Regions from separate parts of the Pseudoalteromonas sp. ND6B genome, predicted to be linked through region 1. Evidence: riboswitches for the same ligand, from Rfam matches in the RefSeq annotation. Region 1 holds a riboswitch; the other holds the start of a gene.
What was found. Region 1 has a riboswitch for lysine ahead of dapA (4-hydroxy-tetrahydrodipicolinate synthase). Riboswitches for the same ligand answer to the same signal wherever they lie in the genome.
Positions count from the first base shown of each region.

Region 2: linked by a shared signal. The riboswitch ahead of lysC (lysine-sensitive aspartokinase 3) and the one ahead of dapA (4-hydroxy-tetrahydrodipicolinate synthase) in region 1 are both predicted to bind lysine.

Region 1 is NZ_JQFL01000011.1:25,302-33,812, reverse strand. It holds gene ND6B_RS15925 (protein adenylyltransferase SelO) at 1-262, opposite strand, end outside; gene ND6B_RS15930 (DNA-3-methyladenine glycosylase I) at 271-969, opposite strand; lysine riboswitch at 1,157-1,336, shown strand; gene dapA (4-hydroxy-tetrahydrodipicolinate synthase) at 1,464-2,348, shown strand; gene ND6B_RS15940 (2,3,4,5-tetrahydropyridine-2,6-dicarboxylate N-succinyltransferase) at 2,364-3,104, shown strand; gene ND6B_RS15945 (PLP-dependent decarboxylase) at 3,104-4,309, shown strand; gene ND6B_RS15950 (succinylglutamate desuccinylase/aspartoacylase family protein) at 4,315-5,436, shown strand; gene ND6B_RS15955 (phospholipase A) at 5,614-6,645, shown strand; gene ND6B_RS15960 (bifunctional GNAT family N-acetyltransferase/hotdog fold thioesterase) at 6,699-7,592, opposite strand; gene ND6B_RS15965 (spermidine synthase) at 7,715-8,461, shown strand; gene dtd (D-aminoacyl-tRNA deacylase) at 8,458-8,511, opposite strand, start outside.
Region 2 is NZ_JQFL01000035.1:6,610-15,120, forward strand. It holds gene ND6B_RS10970 (DUF4136 domain-containing protein) at 1-265, opposite strand, end outside; gene ND6B_RS10965 (hypothetical protein) at 370-3,162, opposite strand; gene ND6B_RS10960 (condensin complex protein MksE) at 3,159-3,707, opposite strand; gene ND6B_RS10955 (hypothetical protein) at 3,713-4,984, opposite strand; gene nhaD (sodium:proton antiporter NhaD) at 5,181-6,428, shown strand; lysine riboswitch at 6,527-6,699, shown strand; gene lysC (lysine-sensitive aspartokinase 3) at 6,775-8,166, shown strand; gene ND6B_RS10940 (4'-phosphopantetheinyl transferase family protein) at 8,143-8,511, opposite strand, start outside.

The DNA of each region.
Region 1 (8,511 bases):
CGAGCAAATGTGCCCTACCATCCCCTAGTCGCGGTGAAAAGTGACCAAACTGATGACCAGAATATCCAAGTGCCACCGCAGAAATCGCTTGGGGTTCATTACCGCTAAATATATTTGCTCGTGAATCGGCACTCACCTGTATATTAAATTGCTTAGCTAGGGGCTCATTCCATAACAATAACTGTGGCGCTGCCACTTTAGCCGGATGATCGCTAATAGCAAACCCCTCACCAATGTCGGTATACCTTGGCACTAATTTCATGATTAATCCTATTGTTGTTGGCTTATTCCTACTCGGTTGTCGCCGACACCATAAGCGACAATTAAGCTTAGCTCTTGCATGCTTAAGCCGCTTTGCTGCTGCAGTTCATTAAAGAATGCCTGCGCCGCACTTAGTGACTTTTTAGTTTGTAATCCGCCATCTATAATTTTATGGGCACGCAAATAGCTTTCTACGTCTCTTGAAAGTAAAAAAGTATCTTTTCCTAAGGCGCGCAGCGCATAAGGGCCGGTATTACCACCAAGCCTTGCACCATGCTTTTTTAAATACGCCCACAAGCCAATAATATCTCCACTTGGCCAGTTAGCAATAAACTCACTAAAGCTGCCGTATTGCTCTGCAACTTCGTGGATCATATACGCATTTTCAGTAATAGTTTTTACTTTTTTATAGTTGCGTACAATCCGCTCATCACTGGCTTTTTGCTCAAGCATATCCGGTGGCATCATCAATAGTTTTTCAACATTGAAATCCCAGAAAACCTCTCTAAATCCGGCCCACTTACTGTTGATCACCGACCAATAAAAACCACTTTGAAAAACTTTCCGAGTAAATTCTTCTAGCCAATCATCATCATTTAATGTGAGGAGTTGTTTGTTAGATAAAGGTTTTGCGAGTAACAACTTAAGCATTTTTTCAGAGCCCTTTCGCTCTACCGCTCGCTTATAAATATCACTAAATTTTTCCATCTGCTTAATACCTTACTTCGACAATAGTACTAGTGTACGAGAAAAGCAGCTAATACGTAATAACTGTCAATCAGGATGAATCTATCTATATTTAGTCACTTGACACCTAGACGGCTAAAATGGTTTAATCGCCACACTTACCCTATTACATTGTATTTGCTGATTGATTTTTCAATAGTAAGTGCAAAGGGCTGGAAGAGGTGCGTTATTCAGGTAGCGTATGTTAGGAGCGCAAACTCCATTGAGCATACGTGAGGGGAATTAACGCCGAGAGGTAACACTTTTTTGTGAAAGATTACTTCGGGCGACTAGGTTGAATCCTAGCGACTGTCACCAATAACATATTTGGTGGAGAGCTTCTGGTCTTAGTATAATAAGGCCGTGCGCCCTGTTATATAAGCCCATTCGCTCTTCGAATTATAAATACATTCAAAGAGTCAGGCACCCTAAATACCCGCCAATAACTCGACGAATGCCCTATAAGTTCGTGAGAGATGATCAACAACTTCAATATTAACAATTTCCATTTATGGACTGCGCTGATCACCCCATTTGATCAAAATGGCCTAGTTGATTACGCAACCTTAAACACCTTAGTGGCCGAACAAGAAGCCGCTAACAATGGCATTTTATTACTTGGTAGCACTGGCGAAGGGTTAGCCCTGACCCTAAAAGAACAGCAAGCCATCGTAGAGCATGTTTGCCAATTACAGCCGAGCGTCCCGCTTATGGTCGCAGTCGGTGGTAGTAACTTAAAGCAACAGCTTGAATGGGTTAATTACTGCAACCAGCTGCCTATCCATGGTTTTTTACTCGGCTCGCCTTTGTATGCCAAACCCGGTGCAGTGGGGCAAACGCATTGGTTTGAAAGCCTGCTCAATGCCAGTTCTCATCCTTGTATGCTTTATAACGTACCAGGACGTAGTGCGGTTAGCATTCCCATTGCAACCATTGAAAACCTCAAACAACATAAAAATTTATGGGCACTCAAAGAAGCCAGTGGCTGTATTTCTCAATTTGAAGCCTTTCGAAAAGCGGCGCCTGAACTAGCCATTTTTAGTGGTGACGATGCCCTCATGCCTTACTTTGCCCAAGCAGGTGCAAAAGGTTTAGTGTCGGTTGCAGCCAATGCATGGCCAGTGCAAACCCATGAGTTTGTAAAGCGCAGTTTAAGCGGCCAACACCCTAATCTTTTTGTCCAGTGGTCTAGTGCTATCAATAGCTTATTTTCAGTAGCCAACCCTATCCCAGTCAAAGTGTTAATGCATTTACAAGGGCGTATTGGCAGTCCGTATTTACGCCCACCTTTAACACACCTTGAGCTGACACACACAGATGACATTTCATCGGCAAACAACACCATTTTATCTTGGCATTAAATACAGGTTTTTATAATGAACTGGTTAGAACTATTAAATAATTTAGAAACGGGCGCGGTTCGCGCAGCAACACAAGACGAAAACGGCCAATGGCACGCTAACGTAGAAGTAAAGCAAGGCATTTTAGAAGCCTTTAAAAACGGTCAAAACACCGAGTTTGCTGGCGGTTTTGTTGATAAACATAACTTAGCGCCGCAAAGCTTTGAAGCCACAGCAGGCGTTCGCATGGTACCCGGTGGTTCAAGTGTGCGCCGTGGTGCACATGTTGCCAAAGGCACTATTATTATGCCACCTGCGTACGTAAATATTGGTGCATTTATTGACGAGGGCACTATGGTAGATAGCCACGCGCTCGTAGGGTCGTGTGCTCAAGTAGGTAAAAATGTGCATTTAAGCGCAGCGGTACAATTAGGGGGGGTACTTGAGCCCATTGGTGCCAGCCCTGTGGTTATTGAAGATGATGCCTTTATTGGTGCAGGCTGTGTGATTGTTGAAGGCGTGGTAGTTAAAAAAGGCGCGGTACTTGCTCCAGGTGTTCGCTTATCTGCAACCATCCCTGTTTATGACTGCGTAAATGAGCGCCAGCTTGATAAAGGCGAAGCAATCCCTGAATACGCGATTGTGATCCCTGGATCTCGCCCTGCGTCAAACGATTGGGCGCGTGAGCAAGGCTTAAGCATGTCGTGTGCGTTAATTGTTAAATACCGTGACGAGCAAAGTGACGCGTCATTATTGCTTGAAGAGGTTTTACGTTAATGACCTTTTTGAGCACGCCCGTTAAAAGCGCTATTGATAAGCTATCAACTGAGCTTGATACGCCCTTTTTTGTTTATGATCTTGATTCACTAAACACACATTTAACGCGTTTAGTAGCACAAACCGAGGTAAAACTCTGGTATGCAGTTAAAGCGAACCCGTTATCTAGCGTGATCCAACGCTTAAATAACGCTGGTTTTAACTTTGATGTCGCCAGTAAAGGCGAGCTTGAGCAAGTCCTTGCTCAAGGAATTAACAGTGGACGCGTGCTCAACACGGGGCCTGCAAAAAGCCCTAAACAAATTAAGCACTTTATTGCGCGTGGCGTACGTACCTTTGTGGCCGAAAGTCTCAATCAGGTACGTTGGCTCAACGAACAAGCGATTGCTCAGCAGTGCCAGTTGCAGGTTTTGCTGCGTGTTCAATTACGCTGGCCCGAGGGTGATAAAAACCCGCTAGGGGGCGATAGTCTTACTCCATTTGGCTTAGGGTGCGACGAGTGGCAGGCGCTAAATACCAGTGACTACTGTGCACTTAATTTTGACGGTCTGCATATTTTTCAGTGGGGCAACATGCTTAGCAGCGACAAACTCGCTGAGCTGTGGACACAAATGATTACGCCGTTAAGGCAACTTGCTGAGGATTTAAATATTAACCTCAAGGTGCTGGATTTAGGTGGTGGTTTAGGTATTCCCTATACGCTTGATACGCCCACTCTAAGTTGGGATGCACTCATAGAGGCGCTTGCAAAAATTAAATGCGATGCGGGGGTTACTGAGCTATGGATGGAACTAGGTCGCTACGCTGTAGGCGAATGCGGCCACTACGCCACACCTGTTGTTGAGCGCAAACTAAATTACGGCCAACAACAGGTGATTATGAGCGGCGGCATTAATCATTTATTGCGCCCTGCGGTCACCAGTCAAGATTTCCCTGCGCGTTTATTACGAGATTCAAACGCAGCAAATCAAGCAATGAGCCTATACGGCCCCTTATGTACTGCACTTGATTGCTTAGGAGAGCACCAATTACCCAGTGATTTAAATGAGCAAGACTGGCTAGTATTTAGTCAATGCGGTGCCTACGGTTTTACCGAAAGTATGCCGTACTTTTTATGTCATGAGCTGGCCGGTGAATATGTTATACACAATGGCGTATTGAGTTGCGTGCGACAAGCAGAAGATGCAAGCCACTACTTGAGGTAAAAAAGATGAATAACACCACAGCTATAAGCCAAGAAAACATTGTAGTTGGCGAAGTCGCAAACGGACTACCACTGACTATTCCTGTGTATCGTTTAAAAGGCGATGGCACCGGCCCAAGTGTGTATGTACAAGCAAATATGCATGGCGCAGAAGTGCAAGGCAACGCGGTAATTTACCAATTACTTGAGCAACTAAAAACACTTAATTTAAAAGGTGATATTACCTTAGTTCCTTACGCTAACCCCATTGGCTGTAATCAAAAGTCGGGGGAATTTACCCTTGGCCGATTCGATCCCATTACGGGGACTAATTGGAATCGCATGTATCACTGCAATAATAAACTTGCGACCCAGTTTGCACAGCAGTTCAGCGATGCCGATGATAAGATTCTGAAAACAGCCTTTAAAGCCGCGTTAATTAATGACGTTGAGCAACAACTCAACGGCCCTGATTATCGTTTAACAACGGGGAAACGGATTGCGCTAAACTTACAAAAATTGGCGCATCAAGCAGATATAGTTTTAGATTTACACACCGGCCCTATTTCTAGTCAGCACTTATATTGCCCTGAGTATGCGACCGATAGCGCGCGTTACTTTAATATTCCCCATGTGCTGGTTATTCCTAATGACTTTGATGGCGCAATGGATGAAGCAAGCTTTTGTCCATGGTGGCAGCTTAGTGAGCAACTTGCTCAGCAAGGGCGTGAATTTAACGTGCAAGTTGAAGCCTTTACGGTAGAGCTTGGCAGCCAAGAAAAAATCGATTTAAGAGCGGCACTAGACGATGCCAATAGTATTTTAAGTTATTTAAATCATAAGCAAGTATTTGTTGATGCCCCCTACAAGCCAAAATTGATGACAAGATATGGCTGCCAACTAAATGATTATATCGCTTATTACGCCCCCATGGGTGGCATGGTCGAATACCTAGCACCTCTTGGCGGGCATGTTAAAGCTGGAGAACCCATTGCTAAAATACTGCGAATGGAGCGCTATTTAAGCGAACAACCGCTGCAAACTCTAAGCTTTGATCTCGATGCAATTGCGATATTGCATTTTGCCTCAGCGAGTGTGAATCAAGGTACCGAGCTGTATAAATTTTTTACCAACGTCTTTGAGCTTTAGCTCACCCCTTCTCATTGCGTGAGAGTTAGCTAGTAAATAACTAGTTACACAGTAAAAGCGACTTAGGTCGCTTTTCTTTTTAAAGTATTAAAGTTCAGGACAAATTCACCGTTTATGTGTTAAAAAGGCGCTATAATTAGCAAAATACTGACTTCCCTCACTTACAAAGGAATTATAATGAGTTGGCGCCATTGGATACTACTTTCTACATTACTCAGCACAACCGTTGTTGCTGAAGAAACAGCGAATAACGAGCAAAACAATGAACTTGAGCTGGTAAAGCAATGTATTTTAAATGAAGTGATCGGTGGAGACGGTAAGCAAACCCTCGATCAATTACGTAAAAAGTGTTCTGCCGTTGAAGAAAGCAAGCAGCTAACGGCTATCGACAAACGCCAAGCCCGTGAAGCGGTTGGTAAAAAAAATCGTAATGTAATTACTCCGCATAAACGTAATTATATTTTACCTGTTTCTTATATGTCGAACCCAAACACTCGCCCGTTTGATGGATTTGCAGAGTTAACCGATAAAAAAGATGGCGACCCACTTGATAACTTAGAAGCTAAATATCAGTTATCAATTAAAGTGCCTTTGTATGATGAGTTTGCCGATTCAGACCAAGCGATATTTTTTGGCTTTACTTTGCAGTCATACTGGCAAGTATATAACGACGATATTTCCTCTCCTTTTCGTGAAACCAACTACGAGCCAGAAGTATTTTGGATTAATTACTTAGACCCTGAAAACGTTTTATGGGGCGATGAAATGGCAATAGCCATTGGTATTTCGCACCAATCTAATGGTCGTAGTCAGCCAAACTCGCGTTCTTGGAATCGCATTTATGCCGATTTCATTTGGGAAAAAGACGGCTTTGTATTTAGCTTTAAACCTTGGTATCGCATTCCTGAAAACAAAAAGCCTGCGCCGTTAGATGCACGAGGTGACGATAATCCAGATATCTATAAATACATGGGTTACTTTGAATTTGGTGGCGCGTATCGCTTTAACGATCATGAATTTAGTTTTATGACTCGTAATAATTTAAATTCAGATAACCGCGGGGCAATTCAGCTTGATTGGTCATTCCCATTATGGGGAAGAGTTCGCGGCTACGCACAATATTTTAATGGCTATGGCGAGAGCTTGATAGACTATAACACCGATATTGAACGCTTTGGTGTGGGTATATTACTGACAGATTTACTGTAAAAAATGCTTATAAAAAAGCCAAGCAACTCGCTTGGCTTTTTCGTTTATTCTTATTATTTTCTAACCACAAACTGCCCTTCAAATTGAGCAACCACCTCGTCACCATCAAAAATGGTTACCGGCACTAGGTAACTTGCTTTACCCGCATCTTGTAACTCATTTAAGTTCCCTTTACAGGTTTGAATATTCACACAGCCCTTAGGGTCGGTATTAAGTGGCTTTAAATACTTAATGTTGGCATCTGCTAACACGATATTCCCTTCAAGCCCTGCTTCTTTTAATGCTAAATACGTTGCACCCCAACCCGTTAACGTAGCTAGGCTATAAATAGAGCCCGCAAACATAGTGTTGTGTAAATTTAAGTTAGCATTTAAATCTGCACGAGTAGTAAATTGCCAATCTGTGTAACTTTCAACTTTTATTCCCATTGCATCACTAATGGGGATTGATTCACGCCATGTGTTTTGCAGTACTTGAGTCCAATTTGGGTGGCGAAACCAACCTGGTTCACTCGGTTTGAGCTTAACCATTTTATAATGCTGTACATCACCATAAGCCAAATGTGCTTTTTCTTTATTTTCATAGCCATGGCGCTGATAAAATTCCAGTGCACGTTCGCGAGCAAACAACACTAATTCATCAGCATCTTGATTCCACGCTATTTTTTCGAGTTCATGTAACAAGCGGCTACCAATATGTTGATTACGATTACCCTCTGCAACCGCCATATAACGTACTTGAGCTTGTTGCTGATTATTAAAGTGCAAACGAGCCACACCCAATACTTCACCCGCTTTATTTTTAATGAAGCGATGCTCAGCCTCTTGCTCTAAATCGTCTTGCTCAGAGCCCCGAGGTTCGCCCCATGGGGCACGTAAAACCTGCCAGCGTAATTGGTAATAGGCTTGCCAGTCTTCACTACTTTGTGGGGTGCTCACTTGAAACATACATACTCCATAAATTAAAAATGTAAAATATTACGCTGTGCATTTTGTGAAAAACACCATACTCGATCTGGATAAAACTGCAAATAAGACTTTGGTGCTGAGAAAACAGCTGTAAAAAATTAATGACAAAAGCCGTTGCGATTTACCTCTGCTGGTTTATGCTCAATAGCATGAATAAATATATCCATTGCAGTAGTGGCCTGATCAGCCAACATTTTATTGAGCATAGCTCATCGCTAGGCCAGTTGCTTTATTGGCATAATCAACATGGTGAGCACATACAAGTAAGAGAGTATCAACAACTTCGCTGGCTACTCATTAATAACACGTTGCAGTCTGTTATTTTAAAAGCAAAACCACATGCATTACTGTTTCCACACCTTGCTTATTTAGCAACGTCTTGGCAACAGCTACCTGCGCCTAAAAAAGTACTCGAACTGGGGTTAGGTGGCGGTGCCATTCGTAATTACTTATTAGAACAGTATCCTCAAGTGCAGGTTACTTCAGTAGAGAAAAGTCCCTATATTATTGACTGTTATCAACAATTTTTTGCCCCCAGTGAACAACAACAGATTCATTGCGAGGATGCGCAAACAATTTTAAAATCAGCAGAGCATATGGACTGGGTCATTTTAGATTTATTTAGTGAGTTAGACGCCCCGCGATTTTTATTTGATTCATGCTTTTATCAAACAATTTATGATGCACTTGATCAACAGGGCATCTTATTTATTAACTTTTTATCGCAGCACTCATCACAACTCACTCAGTTACAACATGTACTACTGACTGTATTTGGGAAGGCTATTAGTATTCAAAAAATTACCGGCTTTGTTAATCATATTGTGATTGTAGAAAAAGCACGTTAAGCGGTTAAATTAAAGGTAACCGGCCCATCGTTACATAAACTCACCTGCAT
Region 2 (8,511 bases), on a different contig from region 1:
AGTTAACAAGTACATCAGCTTGCGCTACGTCAACCAATTGCATACCTAATTGTTGGCTTAGTTGGTTGTTTACCGCATTGCGAACGCGTTTTTCCATAAGGCCACTGATTTGGTAGTTATTCGTGTCTTTAGTTAGGCTCGCGTTTTCTACCCAAGCAAACGTTTTGTAGTTACTAAAGTTTGCTGATTTATCGTAATCCCAATCGGGCGTTTGTGTACAGGCGGTAAGTAGCGCCAGTGCTGCGACAATAAATATATGTTTCATACCGTTTGCTCCAATAAAGTGCGTTTGTTTAAACTACCATGGGCGAGGGTAATTTAAAATCTAAAAATAAGTGTAACTGGCTAAGATGAATAGCCAATTAACTCTTAGTCCAGTAGAGAGGCTTTATGTTCAACCTCAATCCAATCTTTTTCATCTACCCAGTTTTGTGCGCCGTTTTTTACTGAACGAATTGGCACAATATAATCACAACTTATTTGCGGTTTAACTGAGGCAAATATTGGCACAAAGCCAAAGCTCAAGGCGGTTTCAATAATTGCTTTTTGGTTTTGCGGGTCGATATCAGCCGCTTCATCTATGTAAATAGGTATACGGTATAAGTTTTGTTCCTGATCGCTTAATAAGTAACGAATAAACAACATGCCACATAACAGCTTAATGGTGATACGCGTACCATTTGAACCAGCCGAATCTATTTTTTCAAAGTGCTCGGTTTCGCCCGCGCGGTTAACCACTTCAAAACGAATATCAAATAAATCGGTAAGGGTCAGGCCTGCTTTGTCTGAGGCGAGTTTAATTAAATGATCTTTTGCGTCGTTTACCGCACTTTCGCTGTACGGCTCTTGGCTGAGTAAATCCAGGGTGTCGCCTTGTTCAATTTGGTTAGAGGTACTGATAATAGTATCAATGCTATCTACCAACATTTTGCGCGGGATAATATTAATTTTAAACGCTTGCAGGTTTGAAATACGATGCTGGCTTATGCCTTTATTAAAGCTATTCATTTCACGACGTAGGCGGTCTAAATCTTCACGTAAGCCTTTAATCGTGGCGGCCACTTCGGTGAGAGCAACGCGACCTTGGCGCTCAACAGCATCACGCTCGTTATCAATATTATGAAACGCGCTAATAAGTTTTTGGTATTTACTAAACTCATCGTTTTCGTTATCGAATTTGGTAATACCTGCATTGTAAATATGCATATAAGTATTACGTACATTTATATCGAAATTACGTAGCTCTTGGCAGTCTTTGTTAAAGTGGTGAATTAAATCGCTTAAATTATCAAAATCGATTTTTATATCAATCATGTAAGGCGTCACTTTACCACTGTATAAATCTAACGAGTGGTCAATACGCTCGGTTTTAACTTGGTGCAGGCGCTCTGTTTGACGATTAATTTGCGCTTGTTTTGATTTAATTAACGAGCGTCTATCAGCAATTGAGCCACTGTTTTTTTGAATATCTTGTAGGTAATCGTCAACTTGTTCGCGTTCGGCTAAAAGCTGCTCTTTTAGCATCGCCTGCGCGTCAACCGACTGTTGCATCACTTCAAATTGCTCTAAGCGTTTAAGTGCACTTTCAGCACTCATAAGCTCATCGTATAGCGAGTCTTTTTCTTTTTGCTTATCTGCAACATTGGCGGCCACTTCACGCTGTTGTTTAAACTCTTTTAATGATTGCTCAAGCGCGGTTAATTGAGCACTCAGTTGCTCTTTGTTTTCGCCGCTTTGCATTTGCACAGGCGAGAGTTTTTTAAGTTTAATACTGGCACCGGGCAGGGTGAGTACACCGCCTTTCACGTTTTCGCTGAGCTGTGCTAAAAATTCGCCGAAAGCGTCGTCATCATCAATGGTAATATCGCCATTGCTGGTGGTGGCAAAGGAGAGAAGATCGGGGTTTAATAGTCGTGATATTTCTTCAACTTCTTTCAGTGATAAGTCTTCACGCATACGAGTGAATAAATTAAATTCTAAGTTTTTAAGTTGTAACTTTAAGCTTTTAATTTGTTTTTGTGTTTCGCCAATGCGGTAATCAAGGGTGTGCAGGCTTTGACCTTGTACACTCGTTATTGAGTGTGACAACGACTCGTAGTCATTTTTTAACTGCGTTAAGCTGGTTTTGAGCGTGGCTTTATTAACCAGCTCAAACTCACTTTTAAGAGCGTTGTAATCTAAAAACCACTGTTCAATTTGGGTTTGTTTGCGCTCTATATCGCGCGATTGTTGAACGTATAGGCTTTGTTTTTGTTCAAACTCGTGTTTTTCGTGCTCAATATCTTCAAGAGCGATGTTGAGTTCGCTTAGTTGCTCTTCCTGATACGTATCAAAATCAATCAGTGCTTGGTCAATTTTTGGTGCATAAGCGGCCAGTTTACCTTTAAGAACGGTTTGGTTTTCAAGCATAGATTCAAGGGCGGCTATGGGCTCTTGCATTGACTCAAGGGCTTTTAATTCACGTTTTGCGCGGTTTACTTTATCAAACGACCGGCGCCATACTTCGTAAAAGTCGACCTTTGAATTTGACATGTGGCGTTCAAACACACGTAACATAAAGCGCTTAACGTCGTTTGCGCCTAATTTATGTAAATTAAGAATACGACGAAATATTTCTTTGTATATTGCAGAGTCTTGAACGTTGTTAAGGGGGATCATTTTTAAATTGATCTCACCATCAAATTGCGTTGCACCGCCAGTAAGTAGGGCGTTTAACTCTTGCGCTTTAAGCTCTATCGGGTTGTAACCTTGCTGCTTTAAGTGATTAAACAGCTTGGTAAACTTAATAATGGTATTGCCTTGGGTGTACTGGGCTAAATCAAGTTTGCCTTGATAGCAAAAGTATTGGTGTGCATAACCGGCAATTTTACCTAAGCCTGCTACGCCAATGACAACTGAGCCATGGGGTAAATCGGCTTGCAATAAAATGTACGATTGATCTGATGAAAAATAAAACTTACGGGTTTCATCTAAATCGTGGCCATCCCACTCGGTAAGGCGTAAATCGTTAATTAGCGGAAATTGCAGTGCATTAATAACTGAGCTTTTACCTGTGTTGTTAGGCGCACAAATCGAGCTACTTTTATCAAGTGGGATCACACACTTTGCATAGCCTGCAGTATTAAGTAGGGCGAGTTTACTCAGTCCGTATAAGTTTTTCATTCCTCGTCCTCTCCTAAAAAGGTTTCTTCATTTACTTCCATTAAGGCATCAATATAGCGATGAATTGGCGCCTGTAGCATAAAGCCGCCTTCCACTTCGCGGGCAAGGCCTAAACGTACCATGCGTAAATACACATCTTTGCGTAAATCAGAACCCGAGAATATTTCAAGCTGATCAAATAAATGTTTATTAAGTTGTACCAAGGTTTGCATTAGCTCTAAATCGTTTGGCTCATCAAATAATGCACGCATTGGGTCTTTACCTGTGTTGGCAAAGTGTTCGATTAAAATATAAATAGTGAGCGCTATCGCGCGCGATATTTTGCCCATATTGGGGGTGCTTTCATCGCTAGCAAAATAATAAAAGCCACGACTGTCGTGCTTTAAATCATGGCCTAATGCTGTGAATAAGGCGCTGTAAGCTTCAATTTGTTGGTCAAGCTCTTGCCACATTAGGGTGTCTTGTTCGCAAATGTGGTAACCCGCGACTAATTTTTTATTAATGGCTTGTAAGTGAGAAAGCTCATTTAAGTTTATCTGTGTCATGGTCATTACTCGTGCTCGGCTTTATCAGCCTGAGGCTCTGAATTAAAGGGGTACAAAGAAAAGTGCTGGCCTGCAATGTTAACGCGGGCTTTTTTATCGCTTTGGCTAATATGTAGGGTGTTATCGCTCACTAGCTTTTGATATAAAAACAGCATTTCATCGGCTTCAAGCTCAGGGTAGCTTTCGTCTAAAAATTGCAGCAGAGGCTGTGGTTTTTTACGCTGCTTTTTGAAGCGTTTTGCAAACTGCGCTTTTACATCGTGATAGTCAGGAATGTTTGGCGTGACAAACGCAGGCACATCGTTTTGCTCTGGTAGCTGATATTCGTGATGCTCAAACTCAGCCAGGCTTGCCATGTAGGCTACTATATGGCGCTGTTGACCCAATGAATACTTTTGCGCATCGCTTACAAAATGTGGCTGCACGGCGCTGAGCATATTATTTACCCCATTTTTACGTATTAGTCCTAATACTTTTGCTACTTGGCGGGTAACAAGGTTGTTACGGCGCAACTCTTCACGCAGTGGCATAAGCATATCGGCACTTTTTCGTAAGCTTGTCCGGCCAACTAAGTGCATTTCTAGAATGCGGGTACGCAATTGCTCAAGCATGCGTTTATCGTTGTACGCTTTGCCTGAGCGTTCAATGTGTTCTATTTGGGTGCTAATTTGTTGCTCAATAAGGGTAAAGCAGGCATGAAAGTCGCCTCTAATATCCACCATTTCCAGCATGGGTTCTATATACTCATCAAACGCTTCTATCACGGCTTTATAGCGTTTTTGTAGCGACTGCACCGCATTATTAGATTTGGCTTGCTCAACAATATTTAAAATAGCGTTTTCGTTGTGTAAAAACAGTTTGATTATTTTACGCACCCGATCATCCATAATACGGCTAAAGCGGCGTAAATCATCAAAATCTTCCATTTCACCGGCATTGAATAGCCGATTACCTAAACGGGCCAAATCATCAACCAAGACATTAATTTCTTGTGCTAAGCCTAAATGTTCTTCTTGCAGTAAAAAGGTGGCAAAGTCGGCAATGGCGCGGTTAATTTCCAGTTGTGACGATTTAGCCAGCGGAATAATAATTTCTTGATTCAATAACCGGTTGGTTTCTTTATAAATACGCTCATTATTCCACGTGGGTTGCTTTTGCTTAATGGCATTTTGAAGATCTTTAATACTAAAGTCGGCCATTTTAAAGCGCTTAAATAATAGCTCTAATACACCCCAGTGTTCATTTAGGGTATTAAGTAGCTTTTTAGCTGGGATCATAAGGCGTTGCAACTTCCTAGTATTCGTTATTTTATATTTCTCGAACTTATATGGTATTCGTTTTTGCGACGATTTAATAATAGTTTTTACACCCGCTTAGTGATAGTATCCGCGCCGAATATAGGCACATAGAGTTTGTGGGTATATTTTTTACATGGTTTCAATTTTTACTTAACCCCGAAGGTTGTTTAATATCATGGTTTCCTCGATTATCCTGACGCTGATAGCGATTGCATTTTTGCTTATCGTTATTGAGGATGTGATCCACGTAAACAAAGCAAAAACGACATTATTTTTTGGTACACTTTGTTGGATTATCTCCTTTATTTTTCCTCTTAATGGGCAAAGCCCCGAAACGATTCAAACCCTCCTAGACCACAATATTTTAGAAATTGCTTCTTTATGGCTGTTTTTAATGGCCGCAATGACCTTTGTTGCCTATTTAAACTCTAAAGGACTTATCGAAAATGTTGTGAACCGGATTATGCCAACCAGCATTAGTGAGCGTAAGCTGATGTTTTTGGTGGGGTGTTTTGCGTTTTTATTTTCATCTATTTCAGACAACGTTACGGCCACGCTAATATCACTGGCAGTGATTATGTCATTAAAACTTGAAGCCAAAAAGTTAGTTAAGTACGCCACGCTTATTGTATTTGCTGTAAACTCCGGTGGTGTATCACTTATCACGGGTGATGTAACCACACTTATGATTTTCCTTGATGGTAAAGTATCAATTAGCAATTTATTACTGTTAATTGTGCCTGCGTTACTAAGTGTATTATTACTCGCTACTTTGTTATCAATTGGCATGAATAAGCAACTCGAGTTTAAAAAAACTAAATTTAAACGTATTGAAAAAACCGACATAACCATTGCGGTTATTTTCTTCACTACGGTTATTGCTACGCTTACATTGAGTGTTTTATACAGTGTACCGCCTCTGCTTACTTTTTTATTGGGTTTATCTATTATGTTTTTAGTCGCGCAATTTTTAATGCGCAAAAAAGACATCAACAAAGATATGATCGATTTTATACGCGACATAGAGTACGACACCTTATTGTTTTTCGTGGGTGTGTTACTGCTTGTTGGTGCGTTAAAAGAAGTTGGGGTACTGAGCCAATTTACTAATTTGTATACGGTAATGGCGCCAGAGTACGCAAACTACTTAATGGGTATTTTATCGGCCGGTGTTGATAACGTGCCACTAACGGCTGCGTTACTAAAAGCCGACATTGTAATGAGTCAACAGCATTGGTTGTCGTTTACGTATGCAACCGGTGTGGGTGGTTCAATGCTGATCATTGGTTCGGCGGCTGGTATTATTGCTATGAGTAAGGTTAAAGAACTTACGTTTGCAAGTTACCTTCGTTTGTCGTTGTATTTGTTAGTGTGTTACACCTTTGGTTATGTTGGCTCTTACTTTATGGGTAGTTTTATTTGATTTTATAATAAAACGACTTGACAGCTAGACGTCTAAACGATAACTTTCAAAGCCGCACTCTTAGTGCGGTTTTGTTTTATTAGCCACAGGTTAATAATACATTCAGAAGAGGTGCGATACTTAGGTACTTAATGTGAGGCAACGACAGCCTGCGACCATTAAGGAGGGAAGTACTCGCCGAGGAAAATAATGGGTCGTTACCATTGTTTTTCGGTTTATGGGGCTGAATCCTCAAAACTGTCACCAATTTAGGTGGAGAGCTTCTGGCAGTAGATTTTTCTTATCTTTATTTCCTGCCAAGTTCTTCTTGTTTTATTGCGGTTTGGATGCCGCGAAAGGAGACGAAATGACTACCCAATCAGTGCCACATAGTTCACAGTGCACAAAATCAGATTACATTGTTGCCAAATTTGGTGGCACCAGCGTTGCTAACTTTGAGGCCATGAGCCGTTGTAGCGAAATTATCGTAAACGATAAAAATGTACGTATTGTTGCAGTAAGCGCAAGTGCCGGAGTGACTAATCATTTAGTGGAGCTTTGCAAAGCGGGTATTGAAGCCGCTAAGCGCCAACAGCATATTGATGGTGTCCTTGCGATTCAGCAGGCTATTTTAAATGATCTGTCGTTAGATGAGGATTTAGCCATTGGGTTTAATCAAACGCTAGATGCATTTCAAACGTTGGCGGCACAAACACTCAATACTGAGCAGCAGTTCGATGAGCTACTTAGCTTTGGCGAGCGTTTATCGTCGTACTTATTTACCCAAGTACTAAGATTAAAGGGTTTAAATGCCACTCGTTTTGATGTGCGCCAGGTGCTTAAAACCGATAGCCAATTTGGTAAAGCAACACCAAATGTGGCCGCCACAGCGCAAGCCGCTAAAACACATTTAATTCCGCTGCTTGATGATAGCGTTATTGTGACCCAAGGGTTTATTGGTAGCGATGCAAACAATTTAACGACCACGCTCGGTAGAGGCGGCTCAGATTATAGCGCTGCACTGCTTGCTGAGGCTATTAACGCTAAAAGTGTGCATATTTGGACTGACGTAGTGGGTATTTTTAGCACCGATCCTCGTTTGTGTGTAAAAGCCACTCCTATTGCGCGTTTAAGTTTTGATGAAGCAGCAGAAATGGCGACCTTTGGCGCTAAAGTGCTGCACCCAGCTACAATTTTGCCTGCTAGTCGCAGCCATATTAATGTGTTTGTTGGCTCAAGCACAGAGCCAGAGCGTGGTGGTACGTGGATTGAACGTGAAAAATCGCAACTACCTGGTATTCGTGCGGTAACACAACGTAAAAATCAAATATTATTAACCCTTAAAAGCCCAGAAATGTTATTAGCCAGTGGCTTTTTAGCACGTATCTTTACTATTTTAAGTGAATGTAATATTTCGGTAGACTTGGTTACCACCTCTGAAATTAGTGTAGCAATTACCCTTGATAATGCGCCTAATGCATCACGCCCAGAGCTAGATCAAGCATGCTTAGATAAACTCGCTGAGTTTTGCCATGTATCGGTTGAAAACAATTTAACGCTGGTAGCGTTAATTGGCTCTGAAATTGTTTTGCGCCAACATGAAATGAATTTAATGAAAGTATTAAGTGACTTTAATATTCGACTTATTTGCCATGGTGCGAGTAAACACAACCTGTGTTTTTTAGTTGAGCAAAGTGAATCTGATGCTGTGGTTCAAGCTATTCATAGTCGATTACTAGAAAGTGATTGCGCTGCGTAAATCGTTAATAGTTATTATTGAGCACCGCCAGTCGGTGCTTTTTTTTGCCACAACGCTAATATCAAACATGTCGTTATGTGCTCCAACCACGGTATTGCTGCAAGCTGTAAGCTGAGTGTTATTAAGTTCGTTAAACACATTAGGGCTTAATAATTGAGCAATGGGGCGGCTGGTGGCTTTAGCCAGCGCTTCTTTTAATGTCCAAATCCTAAAAAAATGATGTGCTTGAGTTGTTATGTTATCTGAATCGGTTATTAAGCTCAATTCGGCTGGGTGGTAAAAGTGCTTAGCGAGTTTATTAAAAGGGCGCTTTAAACTAATTTTTTCAATATCAAAGCCAAATTG